Regions from separate parts of the Leclercia sp. CFBP8987 genome, predicted to be linked through region 3. Evidence: predicted binding sites of a transcription regulator. Region 3 holds the regulator's gene; each other region holds the start of a gene.
What was found. Region 3 encodes CRP, which controls carbon source genes, mostly activating them, when cyclic AMP is high. Its sites were predicted from a motif close to ATGTGANNNNNNTCACAT; they were not measured.
Positions count from the first base shown of each region.

Region 1 (3,711 bases), 330 kb from region 3:
CGGCTTTTTCAAACTCCGCTTTGAAGTTGTCAACGGAGCCGAAGTCGCGCTCGATAGCGGATTTCAGGTCACCCTGCAGGGTGGTACCGGTTTTCAGGCCTTTCCAGAAGAAGCTGTGGTTAGCGTGGCCGCCCGCGTTGTTACGCAGTACGGTTTTCTTGTCAGCCGGCAGTTGATCCAGTTTGGTGATCAGCTCTTCAGCAGGCAGGCTGGCAAATTCTGGCAGGCTTTCCAGCGCCGCGTTGGCGTTGTTAACGTAAGTCTGGTGGTGTTTGGTGTGATGGATCTCCATCGTCTGCTTGTCGAAATGCGGCTCAAGGGCGTCGTAAGCGTACGGCAGGGATGGCAGGGTATAGCTCATAATCATCTCCATTATTGTCGGGCGGCAAACGTGTTAATGCCGCGTAAGCAGTTGGTTCATTATAGTTAATTAAATGATATTGAAAATGTTTATCAATGCCGTAGTTTTAATAAGGTTATAACTTTTAGTTATGTCACTGATCTGGCGGGGCGTGTGGTGGCACTCAGGGGTAAGCAGATATTCTATTACGCCGCGTTATGGCTGCGGTGGCGCCACTGAACCGGGGTCATCCCCACTTCGCGGTTAAACACCACCGAGAAATAGTTACTGTCCTCAAAGCCGCACTGCATGGCGACTTCGCTGACCATCAGTTCGGTGTGCTGCAGCAGATACTGCGCGTGGCAGATGCGCAGCTGGCGCAGGTAGTGGTTTACCGTCATCCCGGTCTGGGTACGGAACTGCTGGCGCAGGGCTCGCTCGCTGCACTGCTCCTGCTCGCAAAACTTCTCCAGCACAAAGCTGCGGTTCAGGCTACCGGCCAGAGCGGTGATCAGCTTATCCAGCAGCGCTTCCGGTTCGCTGGCCGCCGGGTTATCCGGGGCATAACGGTAGCGTTTGAGCATGATCGTCAGCTGGGCAAACAGCAGCTCGGCCATGTCGAACGCGTGGGCATCGTTCTTCAGGCTCTCCTGCTCCAGCTGGGCGATCACCGGGCGCACCTGCGCCATGCCGTTGCTGCCCAGCCGCCAGTGCGGAGTGCCGCCGGCCCTGAGAAAACCGGGAATGTTCGCCGCCCAGTCCACGTTGAGCTTCAGCCGGTCGGGGCAGTAGATGATGTTCTGCAGCACCAGATCGTTAACCGAGGCGTAGGAGTGTTTGTCTTCCGCGCGGATATAAAACAGGTCGCCGCGGGTGATGCGGTACGGGCGATCGTTAAGGATATGCAGGCCATTGCCGCGCCACACCAGCACCAGCTCGCAGAAGTCGTGGGTGTGCTCAGCAAAGACATTTTGCGGATAGCGGTCCGCCACCGCGACGGCCTGGGCGGCGGATGCAAAAAAATCGGCTCTGCGAAGAATCAACTGTCCTGCCACATCACAACCTCACCCGGGAACAACCTGCCATTATTACCCGGTTTGCGGCAATAAAACGGTGATTTTCCTCGCGTTACTGAAGCGAGGCATCCCGGCCCTGGCGAATGTCGCGCGGGGACCAGGAAAACTCCCGGCGAAACAGGGTCGAAAAGTGGTTACTGTCGCCGAAACCGCAGCGATAGGCGATATCCGTGACGCTATCGTCGGTATGGCGCAGCAGATGGCGCGCTTTGATCAGCCGCAGCCGGTTCAGGTAACGCTGCGGCGTCTGCCCGGTGTGCTGCTTCAGCTGGCGATGCAGGGTGCGTAGCGAGAGCGAAAAGTTATCCGCCAGCGTCTCCCAGCAGACATCCTCCGCAAAGTGATCTTCCAGCCAGGCCATCAGCTGATTGAGCCGGGCATCGTTATCCGCCGCCCCTTCCACCAGGCTACCCCGTCGCAGCAGCACCAGCAGTTGCATAAACAGGATCTCGCGGCTGGCGAGGGCGTGGGTGGTCTGTCCCTCTTCGGACTGCTCCATCTGGCTGACCAGCTGGCGCACCTGCTGCAGCGTGGACTGATTCACCCGCCAGTGCGACGGGTAGTGACCGTCCTGCTCCTGAGGCAACAGCTGGTTCAGTCCCGACAAAAACTGGAACGCTTCCGGGGAGCGATAGAGCACGTTGGTCAGGCACAGGTTGTCGGTATGTTCATACATATGCCGATCATGATCGCGGACAAAGCACACCGTGCCGCCGCTGATGGTGTAGGGCTGTCCGTTGAAGACATGGATGCCCGTGCCGTGCTCTACGATCACAATCTCATGGAAATCATGATGATGTTCCGGAAAGGCAGCCTGGGGCAGCCGCGGCTCAATCGCCACAGGCGAGTGGCCTGAAGGGAAAAAATCCACGCTGTGCAGTACGGTCATAACGGTTCACCAGATGATAAATGTTCTCAAAATAGTAATTTAGGGTTTCCCGGCTCACCTTAAATTTTCGACAGCAAATGGCGCAAAGCCTGTCGCTTTTTCAAGAAACGGCGGGAAAGATCCGGAAATGCGCCCACCGTCACATCCCCCGAAATCCCGGCTATTGGCGGGAAATGTGAACTCCCTCACGTTCATCTTTGCTTTCTTGCCAGCGCCTGAAATGCGCTGTCAGTGGCAAGAAGGTCACTGACGCTTCCCTTTTTTACACTGTCCGGCAATGACTTCAGGAAGGACCGGACCATGACTTTTCGCCATTGTGTGGCTGTCGATTTAGGCGCATCCAGCGGCCGCGTAATGCTGGCGAGCTACCACCGCGAGCAGCGCACCCTCTCCCTGCGCGAAATCCACCGTTTCGTGAACTGCCTGCAAAAGCAGGACGGGTTTGACTGCTGGGATATCGACACCCTGGAAGCGGAGATCCGCACCGGGCTGAATAAGGTGTGCGAAGAAGGCATTCACATCGACAGCATCGGGATTGACACCTGGGGCGTGGATTACGTGCTGCTGGACAGCAACGGCGAGCGCGTGGGCCTCCCAGTCTCCTATCGCGATAGCCGCACCGACGGGGTGATGGCGCATGCGTTAGCACAGCTCGGGAAAGCGGAGATCTATGGCCGGAGCGGCATCCAGTTCCTGCCGTTTAATACTCTGTATCAGCTGCGCGCCCTGGTGGAACAGCAGCCGGAACTGGTGGCGAACGTTGCGCATGCCCTGCTGATCCCGGACTACTTCAGCTACCGTCTCACCGGCCAGATGAACTGGGAATATACCAACGCCACCACCACCCAGCTGGTGAACATCAATTCTGACTCCTGGGACGAGAACCTGCTCAACTGGACCGGCGCGCCGCGCGACTGGTTTGGCACCCCAACCCATCCGGGCAACGTGATTGGTCACTGGATCTGCCCGCAGGATAACGCGATCCCGGTGGTGGCTGTCGCCAGCCACGACACCGCCAGCGCGGTGATTGCCGCCCCGCTGGCCTCGAAGGATGCGGCGTATCTCTCCTCCGGCACCTGGTCGCTGATGGGCTTTGAGAGCAAAACGCCTTACACCAGCGATAACGCGCTGGCAGCGAATATCACCAACGAAGGCGGGGCCGAGGGCCGCTACCGGGTGCTGAAAAACATCATGGGCCTGTGGCTGCTGCAGCGGGTGCTGAAAGAGCAGAACATCTCTAACCTGCCGGAGCTTATCGCAGAAACCGAAAAGCTGACGGCCTGCACTTTCCTGATCAACCCGAATGACGACCGCTTTATCAATCCGGCCAATATGAGCGCCGAGATCCAGGCCGCCTGCCGCGACAGCGCCCAGCCGGTGCCGGAGAGCGCCGCCGAGCTGGCGCG
Region 1 covers NZ_CM188255.1:4,769,746-4,773,456, forward strand. Annotated here, with positions in the region: gene sodA (superoxide dismutase [Mn]) at 1-361, opposite strand, end outside; gene rhaR (HTH-type transcriptional activator RhaR) at 547-1,395, opposite strand; gene rhaS (HTH-type transcriptional activator RhaS) at 1,469-2,305, opposite strand; gene rhaB (rhamnulokinase) at 2,606-3,711, shown strand, end outside.
Region 1: a site for CRP is predicted at 2,433-2,450, ahead of rhaS (HTH-type transcriptional activator RhaS). Genes of this name have one in related genera too.

Region 2 (3,711 bases), 1.2 Mb from region 3:
GTTGATCACCCCGGTGCGGTAATACTTGGCGGTGCCGAGCACTACGCCGACCTGACGGTAGGGCAGGTCCTGAAGGTCATCAAAGATATAGGGGGCCGTTTTCCAGCTCATCCAGCGGTCGAGGCCCAGCGCAGTCAGCAGCACAATGGCGATCAGGGCAACCAGGCTGTAAAACACGCGCTTTAACATACAGATGACTCTTACCAAAGGTGAAATTTCACTCAGGCTACTTTACCCGTCTGGTAAGCGCAAGAAACGGCGGTTTAATTGGAGGGATTTTCATCAATTGTGCGGGCATTGCTGCCCGCATCAAGGACTTACGCCAGCAGAACGCGGTCGATGCTGGTGCAACCCAGGGCGCGCAGCGTGGCGGCAGTGGCATCCCACTGGATCAGCGGTGCGTCGGCTTTTTCCGCCAGAATGGCGCGCTGGATGTCCGGGTAGTCGTAACCGTTGAGGCTGAGCAGGTTCAGGGCGCCCTGCAGCGGGGGCAGCGTCGGGTTAAAGGCGGCGTTCTCGGCATAGCTGCCGGTGAAGAGTCGGCCATCGCGACACTCTAGCGCCACGCCGCTCGGGGAGTTACTGTACGGTGCGTGTGACTTGTTAGCAGCGAGAATTGCCGCCTGGGCCAGCGCGTCACCGCTGACGGCATAACCATGATCCTGCTCATCCATCAGCAGGGATTTAATCTCCAGATCCTTAGGTCCGAAGGCGTCCGGCAGATAATCTTCCAGGGTATGCGGGGCGCGGCCCGGGAGGTTGATGCGCAGCTGCAAACCGCTGTTGAGCTCGTTCATAAACTGACGACAGTGGCCGCACGGCGTGTAGTTCACGGTAATGGCCTGCAGGGAGTGTTCCCCGCGCAGCCAGGCGTGGCTGATGGCGCTCTGTTCTGCATGCACGGTCTGCTGCATGGTGGCCCCGATAAACTCCATATTGCCGCCGAAGTACCAGGTGCCGCTCACGCCGCGCGCAATGGCGCCGACGTTGAAATGAGAGAGGTCCGCACGGGCGCAGGCCGCCGCCAGGGGCAGAAGTGCAAAGGCCAGCGCGTCATCATCCAGATCGGTAGCACCTTTCAGGGCGGTGACCTGTTCAGCCGTCAGCAGGGCGGGGAAGTGTGCATCCGCCAGAACCGGGGCCAGGGCTGACTGCAAATTCTCTGCAAGCTGAGCGAAAGCTGATTGAAAACGTGGATGCATGACGTTGCCTCTTAAAGGTTAATGGATCGGTAGTGTACGGAGCCGATGCGGCTTTATATGTGACTCAGATCTCATTATTTGTGCAACTTATGAAACTCAAATGAAAAATGCGCGACGCGTCGCAAATTTTAGCCCATGACCGCCAGAATAATCGGGAACAGGAACGGCGCGATAAGGGAGGTCATGATCCCGCAGATCACCAGCGCCAGGGAGCTGAATGCCCCTTCCTGATAATCCAGCTCCGCACAGCGGGCGGTGCCGAGGGCGTGCGAGGCGGTGCCCATCGCCAGACCACGGGCTGACTTAGTGCGAATGCGCATCGCATTCAGCAGCGTATGCCCTAATACCGCCCCGAGAATACCGACATAAATAACGCACACGGCGCTGATCGCCGGGATACCGCCGAGACTGCCACCCACCGCCATTGCGATCGGCGTGGTCACGGATTTAGGTAGAATAGAGGCCGCGATTTCCGGCGTCGCCCCCATCAGCAATGCCACCGACGTACCGGTGATCATCGCCACCACGCTACCCACCAGGCAGATGGTAATGATCGACTTCCAGCGGGCGCGGATCTGGTGCAGCTGTTCATACAGCGGAAACGCCAGCGCCACCACCGCAGGCTGGAGCAGATCGTTGAGGACCTTGCTGCCCTGGAAATATTTCGCATAAGGAATGCCGGTCAGCAGCAGGAACGGAATAATCACCACCATCGCCACCAGCAGGGGGTTAAGCAGGGGGAACTTCAGGCGCACCGCCAGCTTGCGGGCGGCGAAGAATACCGCCACGGTAAGCGGCAGCGACCACCAGATATTGGCCATCATTTGTTCTGTCCTTTCTGTCCAACCACGTTACGTTCCCCGTGCACCAGATGCGTGCTCCAGCTCACCACTAAAAATGCCACCAGCGTACTTATGGTGCAGGAGACAAATATCGGGCCAAACTGCGCACTCAGCAGGTCGTAATACTGCATCACCCCCACGCCAATCGGCACGAACAGCAGCGCCATATAGCGGATTAATACCGAGCAGCCGGGCTTGACCCATTTTGCCGGGAGGATTTGCAGCGCGAGCAGCACAAACAGGATCAGCATGCCAATAATGCTGCCGGGAATGGTAATGGGCAGCAGGGAGGCGAGAAAGATACCCGCATAGAGGCAGGCATAAATCAGGATGAAGGCGCGCAGGTATTGCCAGACAACTATCAATGATTTCTTCATGGTGAAAGTCCTTAATGGAACGCATTCATCATACAATTAAAACCGGAAACGTGCTACGGATCACATCATGACTTTTGAGCATACCAGACATTACTTTCTGGAACGTTGGGCATTTCCCCAAACCGCAGGAGACAACGCGGCGCTGACAAGATACGATCAACAGATAAAGATAATGATGCTCAAATCCGGCCCTTACCCTTTACTGGAGGTAAACAATGCCATCAATTCTCATTAAAACCGCCGACGAGCTGGCTCGCCAGCGCCACGCGGGTGAACTGCTGGCCTCGGTGTTCACCATGCTGGACGACTTTATTAAGCCTGGCGTATCCACTATGGAGATCAACAATCGCGCCGAGGCCTTTATCGTCGATCAGCTTAAGTCCCGTCCGGCCAGCAAAGGGCAATATGATTACCCCTACGTGCTGAACACCTCGGTCAACGACGTGGTCTGCCACGGGATCCCTAAAGAGTCGGAACACCTTAAATCCGGGGCTATCGTCAACGTCGACATCACCCTCGAAAACGCGGGCATGATCGCCGACTCCAGTAAAATGTATCTCATTGGTGACGTTTCGCCTCTGGCCCGCCGGCTGGTGAAAGCGACCTACGAAGGGATGTGGAAGGGGATCAAGGCCGTCAAACCGGGTGCCACACTGGGCGATATCGGCCACGCCATTCAGTCATACGTTGAAAGCCAGGGCTACAGCGTGGTGCGGGAATATTGCGGCCACGGCATTGGCAAGGAGATGCATGAAGAGCCGCAGATCCTGCACTACGGCAAACCTGGCGAAGGCCCTGTATTACAGGAGGGGATGGTCTTTACCATCGAACCGATGATCAACCAGGGCGGCAGCCGGATCAAAACGAAGAAAGATGGCTGGACGGTGGTGACCCGTGACAAAAAGCTATCTGCCCAGTGGGAACATACCATCGCCGTGACAGCAGATGGGTTTGAGGTGCTGACCCTGCGTCCCGAAGAGTCCATTCCCGATTAAAGCCGCAACCCACACGCATCTCTGTCCTGACGCTTCCCACCTTTGGCGGGAGCGGCTACTATAGCGCCTCTTTTTTGACGGGTACTGATATGCGTGTATTACTGGCACCGATGGAAGGCGTGCTCGATTCGCTGGTGCGTGAGCTGCTGACCGACGTTAACGATTATGATCATTGCATCACCGAGTTCCTGCGGGTGGTGGATATGTTGTTGCCGGTAAAATCGTTTTACAGACTCTGCCCGGAGCTGCATCACCAGAGCCGCACCCCTTCCGGTACTCTGGTGCGAATACAGCT
Region 2 covers NZ_CM188255.1:3,245,321-3,249,031, reverse strand. Annotated here, with positions in the region: gene sanA (outer membrane permeability protein SanA) at 1-189, opposite strand, end outside; gene cdd (cytidine deaminase) at 318-1,202, opposite strand; gene SOM40_RS15735 (CidB/LrgB family autolysis modulator) at 1,331-2,026, opposite strand; gene SOM40_RS15730 (CidA/LrgA family protein) at 2,023-2,421, opposite strand; gene map (type I methionyl aminopeptidase) at 2,637-3,416, shown strand; gene dusC (tRNA dihydrouridine(16) synthase DusC) at 3,506-3,711, shown strand, end outside.
Region 2: a site for CRP is predicted at 2,470-2,487, ahead of SOM40_RS15730 (CidA/LrgA family protein). Genes of this name have one in related genera too.

Region 3 (3,711 bases):
CGGGCGAAGCGGCACCGGCCAGGCACGCAAATACCTGCACACCTATGACGAAGCGGTCCCCTGGAACCAGGTGCCGGGCACCTTCACCCCCTGGCAGCCGCTGCCGGAACCGACCGACGTGCTGTTTTATGAAGGCCTGCATGGCGGAGTGGTGACGCCGCATCACGACGTGGCGCGCCATGTCGACCTGCTGGTGGGCGTGGTACCGATCGTCAATCTGGAGTGGATCCAGAAGCTGACGCGGGATACCAGCGAACGCGGTCACTCCCGCGAGGCGGTGATGGACTCGGTGGTGCGCTCGATGGAGGATTACATTAACTTCCTGACGCCACAGTTTTCCCGCACCCATATTAACTTCCAGCGCGTCCCGACCGTGGACACTTCTAACCCCTTTGCCGCAAAAGGCATCCCGTCCCTTGACGAGAGCTTCGTGGTGATCCACTTCCGCAATCTGGACAATATTGACTACCCCTGGCTGCTGGCGATGCTGCAGGGTTCATTTATTTCGCACATCAATACGCTGGTGGTGCCGGGCGGGAAGATGGGGCTGGCGATGGAGTTGATCATGATGCCGCTGGTGCAGCGGTTGATGGAAGGCAAGAAGATCGACTGAGGTTTTGTTGCCCGGTAAGCGCAGCGCCACCGGGCAAGGCGCTTAGGCCTCGATCACTTCATACGAATGCGTAATGTTGACCGCTTTCTCCAGCATCAGCGCCACGGAGCAGTACTTCTCCGCAGAGAGATCCACCGCGCGGGATACCGCCGCATCTTTCAGCGCTTTGCCGGTGACCACGAAGTGCAGGTTGATATGGGTGAACAGGCGCGGCGCCTCTTCACGGCGCTCTGAGGTCAGCTTCACTTCACAGTCGGTCACATCGTGACGCCCTTTTTGCAGGATCGACACCACGTCGATGGCGCTGCATCCGCCTGCCGCCATCAGGACTACTTCCATCGGGCTTGGCGCTTTATCACCGGAGTTGCCATCCATCAAAATCTGGTGCCCGGAAGCGGACTCACCAAGGAACGTTAACCCTTCTACCCATTTCACACGTGCTTGCATTTGTATTAACTCCAGGAGTGCATTTTTGCTGACAGATTACGCGTCAGTAACAATTCTGACAACGGAAGTCGACCTGCATCAAGCTGAAGCGAGACACCAGGAGACACGCGGCAAAAGCTATGCTAAAACAGTCGGGATGCTACAGTAATACATTGACGTTGCACATGTATGCAGAGGACATCACACATTCCAGGCTGCTAATTATTGTGCCAGCCAGACCCCAGGCAGGGGAAAGAATTCGATTGCAACCCCAGAGTACAGGTACATAGCCAGACTCTGGAGACAGCTTATAACAGAGGATAACAGCGCATGGTGCTTGGCAAACCGCAAACAGACCCGACTCTCGAATGGTTCTTGTCTCATTGCCATATTCATAAGTACCCATCGAAGAGCACGCTGATTCACCAGGGTGAAAAAGCGGAAACGTTGTATTACATCGTCAAAGGCTCAGTGGCAGTGCTGATCAAAGATGAAGAAGGCAAAGAGATGATCCTCTCTTACCTGAATCAGGGAGATTTCATCGGCGAGCTGGGCCTGTTTGAAGAAGGTCAGGAGCGTAGCGCCTGGGTGCGTGCGAAGACCGCGTGTGAAGTGGCTGAGATCTCCTATAAGAAGTTCCGCCAGCTGATCCAGGTTAACCCGGATATCCTGATGCGCCTCTCCTCGCAGATGGCTCGCCGTCTGCAGGTCACGTCCGAGAAAGTGGGTAACCTCGCCTTCCTCGACGTAACGGGCCGTATCGCTCAGACCCTGCTGAACCTGGCGAAACAGCCAGACGCCATGACCCACCCGGACGGTATGCAAATTAAAATTACCCGTCAGGAAATTGGTCAGATCGTCGGATGTTCGCGTGAGACAGTCGGTCGTATTCTGAAAATGCTGGAAGATCAAAACCTGATTTCCGCCCACGGTAAAACCATCGTGGTTTACGGAACACGTTAATTCCGCTCAAACGGCGTGGCATCGCAGGATGCCACGCCGTTTTTGTCTCTAGCATCCATGTGGCGCAGGCTCATTTATCACCCGGAAGTTAACTACGCACTGCGGCAAACCCTGGTGTTGTGTCTCCCCGTGGCTGTGGGTTTGATTTTCGGTCATCTGCAACAGGGACTCCTCTTTTCTCTGGTTCCAGCCTGCTGCAACATCGCTGGCCTGGACACACCGCATAAACGCTTTTTTAAACGTCTGACTATTGGCGGCTGCCTGTTTGCCGGATGTAGCCTGGCCGTCCAGCTGTTGCTGGCGCGGGATATTCCACTGCCGCTCATTCTGACGGTACTGGCAATGACCTTAGGCGTCACGGCAGAAATCAGCGCTCTCCATGCGCGACTCCTGCCCGCCTCGCTGATTGCGGCCATCTTTACCCTGAGTCTTGCCGGGAACATGCCGGTCTGGGAACCGCTGCTCCTCTATACGCTGGGCACCCTCTGGTACGGGCTGTTTAACTGGTTCTGGTTCTGGATGTGGCGCGAACAGCCGCTGCGCGAGTCGCTGAGCATGCTCTATCAACAGCTGGCGGATTACTGCGAAGCGAAATATACCCTGCTGACCCAGCACACTGACCCTGAGAAATCGTTGCCACCGCTGCTGGCCCGCCAGCAGAAGGTAGTGGATCTGATCAGCCTCTGTTACCAGCAGCTGCATATGCTGGCGGCCAACAGAAATCACGAATACAAACGCCTGCTGCGCACCTTCCAGGTGGGGCTGGATCTGCAGGAGCATATCTCCGTCAGTCTGCACCACCCGAAGGAGGTGCAAAAGCTGGTGGAGCGCAGTCACGCCGAAGCGGTGATCCGCTGGAACGCACAGACCGTGGCGGCCCGCCTGCGGGTGCTGGCTGATGACATCCTCTATCATCGCTACCCCACTCGCTTTAGCATGGACAAACCGCTCGGCGCGCTGGAAAAAATCGCCCGTCAGCACCCGGATAACCCGGTGGGACAGTTCTGCGCCTGGCACTTCAGCCGTATCGCCCGGGTGCTGCGCACCCAGCGTCCGCTCTACCCGCGCGACCTGATGGCCGACAAGCAGAAACGCCTGCCGCTGATCCCCGCCCTGAAAAGCTATCTGTCGCTGAAGTCTGCCGCCCTCCGTAATGCGGCGCGTATCAGCGTGATGCTGAGTATCGCCAGCCTGATGGGCATAGCGCTGCACCTGCCGAAACCTTACTGGATCTTAATGACCGTCCTGCTGGTAACGCAAAACGGCTACAGCGCGACGCGGGTGCGTATTTTCCACCGGGCGGCCGGCACCATGGTGGGGCTGATCATCGCCGGTGTCACCCTGCACTTCCACGTTCCGGAAGGCTATACCCTCGCCGGGATGCTGGTGATCACTCTGGTAAGTTACCTGTTTATTCGTAAGAACTACGGCTGGGCGACGGTGGGCTTTACGGTCACGGCGGTATATACCCTGCAACTGCTGACCCTGAACGGTGAGCAATTTATTATCGCCCGGCTGGCCGATACCCTGATTGGCTGTCTGATTGCCTTCGGCGGCATGGTCTGGCTGTGGCCGCAGTGGCAGAGCGGGCTGCTGCGGCAGAATGCCCACGACGCGCTGGAGGCCGATCAGGAGGCCATCCGCCTGATCCTCAGCGACGATCCGCAGCCGACGCCGCTGGCCTGGCAGCGCATGAAGGTCAACCAGGC
Region 3 covers NZ_CM188255.1:4,442,138-4,445,848, forward strand. Annotated here, with positions in the region: gene SOM40_RS21455 (phosphoribulokinase) at 1-613, shown strand, start outside; gene SOM40_RS21460 (OsmC family protein) at 656-1,060, opposite strand; gene crp (cAMP-activated global transcriptional regulator CRP) at 1,370-2,002, shown strand; gene SOM40_RS21470 (YccS/YhfK family putative transporter) at 2,060-3,711, shown strand, end outside.

Region 4 (3,711 bases), 400 kb from region 3:
CCAGTTCGATGGTTGGCAGAGAGGCACGGATACGTGCGTCGCTGGTGACTTTCCCATCTTTAACCGGTACGTTCAGATCCGCACGGATGAAAACGCGTTTACCTGCCAGATCCAGATCGGTCATCTTAATTACAGACATGGTGAATCCTCTCGTTGATTCTTAAAGTTTTGCAGACGCAATACGCGCCTTACCTGAAACCTTGTGCGGCCATGGCTAACGTGGTGTCGAGCATCCTGTTAGCAAAGCCCCATTCATTATCACACCAGACCAGCGTTTTGATCAGATGCGCTCCACTCACGCGCGTTTGAGTGCCATCAACAATGGCGCTGTGCGGATCGTGGTTAAAATCTACTGAGACCAACGGTAATTCCGTATAGTCAACTATACCATGAAATGCTTGCTGTGCCGCTTTTTGCAGCAACAGGTTGACCTCACAGGCTTTTACCGGTTTCTTCACGGTCACGCTGAGGTCGATCGCCGTCACGTTGATGGTAGGAACACGCACGGCGATAGCTTCAAAACGGTCTTCAAATTGCGGGAAAATTCGGGTAATCCCGGCCGCCAGTTTGGTATCCACCGGGATAATCGACTGACTCGCCGCGCGAGTGCGTCTCAGGTCCGGATGGTATGCGTCAATGACCTGCTGATCGTGCATGGCGGAGTGAATCGTGGTCACGGTGCCCGATTCAATGCCATAGGCATCGTCCAGCAGTTTGATGACCGGAATAATACAGTTGGTGGTGCAGGAGGCATTGGAGACGATGCGGTGTTCCGCTTGCAGCTCATGATGGTTAACGCCATAAACCACCGTGGCATCGAGATCGTTACTGCCGGGATGTGAGAAGAGCACTTTCTTCGCGCCAGCCGCCAGATGGGCTTCGCCATGTTCGCGATTGCCGTAGACGCCGGTACAGTCGAGCACCACATCCACGCCCAGCTCACGCCAGGGTAAGGCGTCGATCGTCTGCTCGTGCAGTACACGAATCACGTCATCACCGACGAACAGCTGCTCTCTCTCCTGACGAACGTCCCAGGCGAAGCGCCCATGGCTGGTGTCATATTTCAATAAATGCGCCATGCCTGCGGCATCGGCCAGTTCATTGATGGCCACCACGGTCATTTCCGCCCGGCGCCCGGATTCATATAAAGCACGAACCACGTTACGTCCGATGCGACCGAAACCATTAATCGCTACGCGTACGGTCATAAGTCTCCTGCAAAGCTTTCCCTGATTCGAGGTGGCTGACAGAGTAATCCAGCAACGCTCTGAGGGGAATCCTCGCCTGTCACAAACTCCAACTGATTGGTCATTTGTCGAACGTTTAATCGACTGAAACGCTTCAGCCAGAATAAGCGAAACGTGGAATAAAGGGAATGAGCCCTCGGACCAATAAGCCAGCTATATGACTTGCGTCACATTTTTAATGGAATAATTCACAGCGCAGTTACATGCAGGAGGAATAGTAGATACAAAAAAGCCGGGTGGCGAGGTAAAAGCAAAACGGTAACCCAGGGGTTACCGTTTTTGGTGTTTGCACCCTCTCCCGTGGGAGAGGATTGGGGTGAGGGCATCAGCCCGCACCGTACCAGCAATTACAGCAGTTCTTTCGCTTTTGCGACCACGTTCTCAACGGTGAAGCCAAACTCTTCGAACAGCTGCTCAGCCGGAGCAGACTCACCGAAGGTGGTCATGCCGACGATAGCGCCGTTCAGGCCCACGTATTTGAACCAGTAGTCAGCGATACCCGCTTCCACAGCCACACGAGCGGAGACCGCTTTCGGCAGCACGGATTCACGGTACGCCGCGTCCTGCTTGTCAAAGGCATCGGTAGACGGCATGGAAACCACGCGCGCTTTCACGCCTTCGCCTGCCAGTTGATCCCAGGCCGCAACCGCCAGTTCAACTTCAGAACCGGTAGCGATGAAGATCACCTGTGGCTGACCGTCGCAATCTTTCAGCACGTAACCGCCGCGGGCGATGTTCGCCAGCTGCGCTTCGGTACGATCCTGCTGAGCCAGGTTCTGACGGGAGAGGATCAGTGCGGTCGGGCCGTCCTGACGCTCAACGCCATATTTCCACGCTACCGCGGATTCAACCTGGTCACATGGACGCCATGTGGACATGTTCGGGGTCACACGCAGAGAAGCAACCTGCTCAACCGGCTGGTGAGTCGGGCCATCTTCGCCCAGACCGATGGAGTCGTGGGTATAAACCATCACCTGACGCTGTTTCATCAGCGCAGCCATACGCACCGCGTTACGGGCATATTCCACGAACATCAGGAAGGTGGAGGTGTACGGCAGGAAACCACCGTGCAGGGAGATACCGTTGGCAATCGCAGTCATACCGAATTCACGTACACCGTAATGGATGTAGTTACCGGCAGCATCTTCGTTGATCGCTTTAGAACCGGACCAGATGGTCAGGTTGCTTGGCGCCAGGTCAGCGGAGCCGCCGAGGAACTCTGGCAGCCACGGGCCGAAGGCTTCGATGGCATTCTGGGACGCTTTACGGCTGGCGATTTTGGACGGGTTCGCCTGCAGTTTAGCGATGAACTCGTTCGCTTTGGCGTCGAAGTCAGCCGGCATGTCACCTTTCATACGACGGGTGTATTCAGCCGCTTCCTGTGGGAAGGCTTTAGCGTAGGCAGCAAATTTCTCGTTCCATGCTGCTTCTTTTGCCTGACCGGCTTCTTTGGCATCCCACTGCGCGTAGATCTCAGATGGGATCTCAAACGCGGCGTGTTTCCAGCCCAGCTGTTCGCGGGTCAGGGCGATCTCTGCGTCACCCAGCGGTGCACCGTGAGAGTCGTGGGTGCCGGCTTTGTTCGGGGAACCGAAACCGATGATGGTTTTGCACATCAGCAGGGACGGCTTGTCGGTTACAGCGCGTGCTTCTTCTACTGCACGTTTGATCGCGTCAGCATCGTGACCGTCAACACCACGTACCACGTGCCAGCCGTAGGCTTCGAAACGTGCTGCGGTATCGTCGGTGAACCAGCCTTCAACGTGACCATCAATGGAGATGCCGTTGTCGTCATAGAACGCAACCAGTTTGCCCAGCTTCAGGGTACCGGCCAGGGAGCATACCTCGTGAGAGATACCTTCCATCATGCAGCCGTCGCCGAGGAACGCATAGGTGAAGTGGTCAACAATGTCGTGACCCGGACGGTTGAACTGCGCCGCCAGCGTCTTCTCAGCAATTGCCATGCCCACGGCGTTAGCAATCCCCTGCCCCAGCGGACCAGTAGTGGTTTCAACACCTGCGGTGTAGCCCACTTCCGGGTGACCCGGGGTTTTGGAGTGCAGCTGACGGAAGTTTTTCAGCTCTTCGATTGGCAGCGCATAGCCGGTGAGGTGCAGCAGGCTGTAGATCAGCATGGAGCCATGGCCGTTGGACAGTACGAAACGGTCGCGGTCAGCCCAGGCCGGGTTCTGCGGGTTGTGGTTCAGGAAATCACGCCACAGGACTTCGGCAATGTCAGCCATACCCATCGGGGCACCCGGGTGACCGGATTTAGCTTTTTGTACAGCATCCATGCTCAGCGCACGAATAGCATTGGCAAGCTCTTTACGTGAGGACATTTTGACTCCAGATCGGATGTTGAAGGCCATACCCGTTTCGGCTTGACGACAGCGCGTTTTGGGCTACGCCAGAAAAAAGTGCCAACAATGTAACCCAAGCGACAAAGCATGTACATGGACCATTC
Region 4 covers NZ_CM188255.1:4,042,208-4,045,918, forward strand. Annotated here, with positions in the region: gene pgk (phosphoglycerate kinase) at 1-139, opposite strand, end outside; gene epd (erythrose-4-phosphate dehydrogenase) at 189-1,208, opposite strand; gene tkt (transketolase) at 1,595-3,586, opposite strand.
Region 4: a site for CRP is predicted at 1,403-1,420, ahead of epd (erythrose-4-phosphate dehydrogenase). Genes of this name have one in related genera too.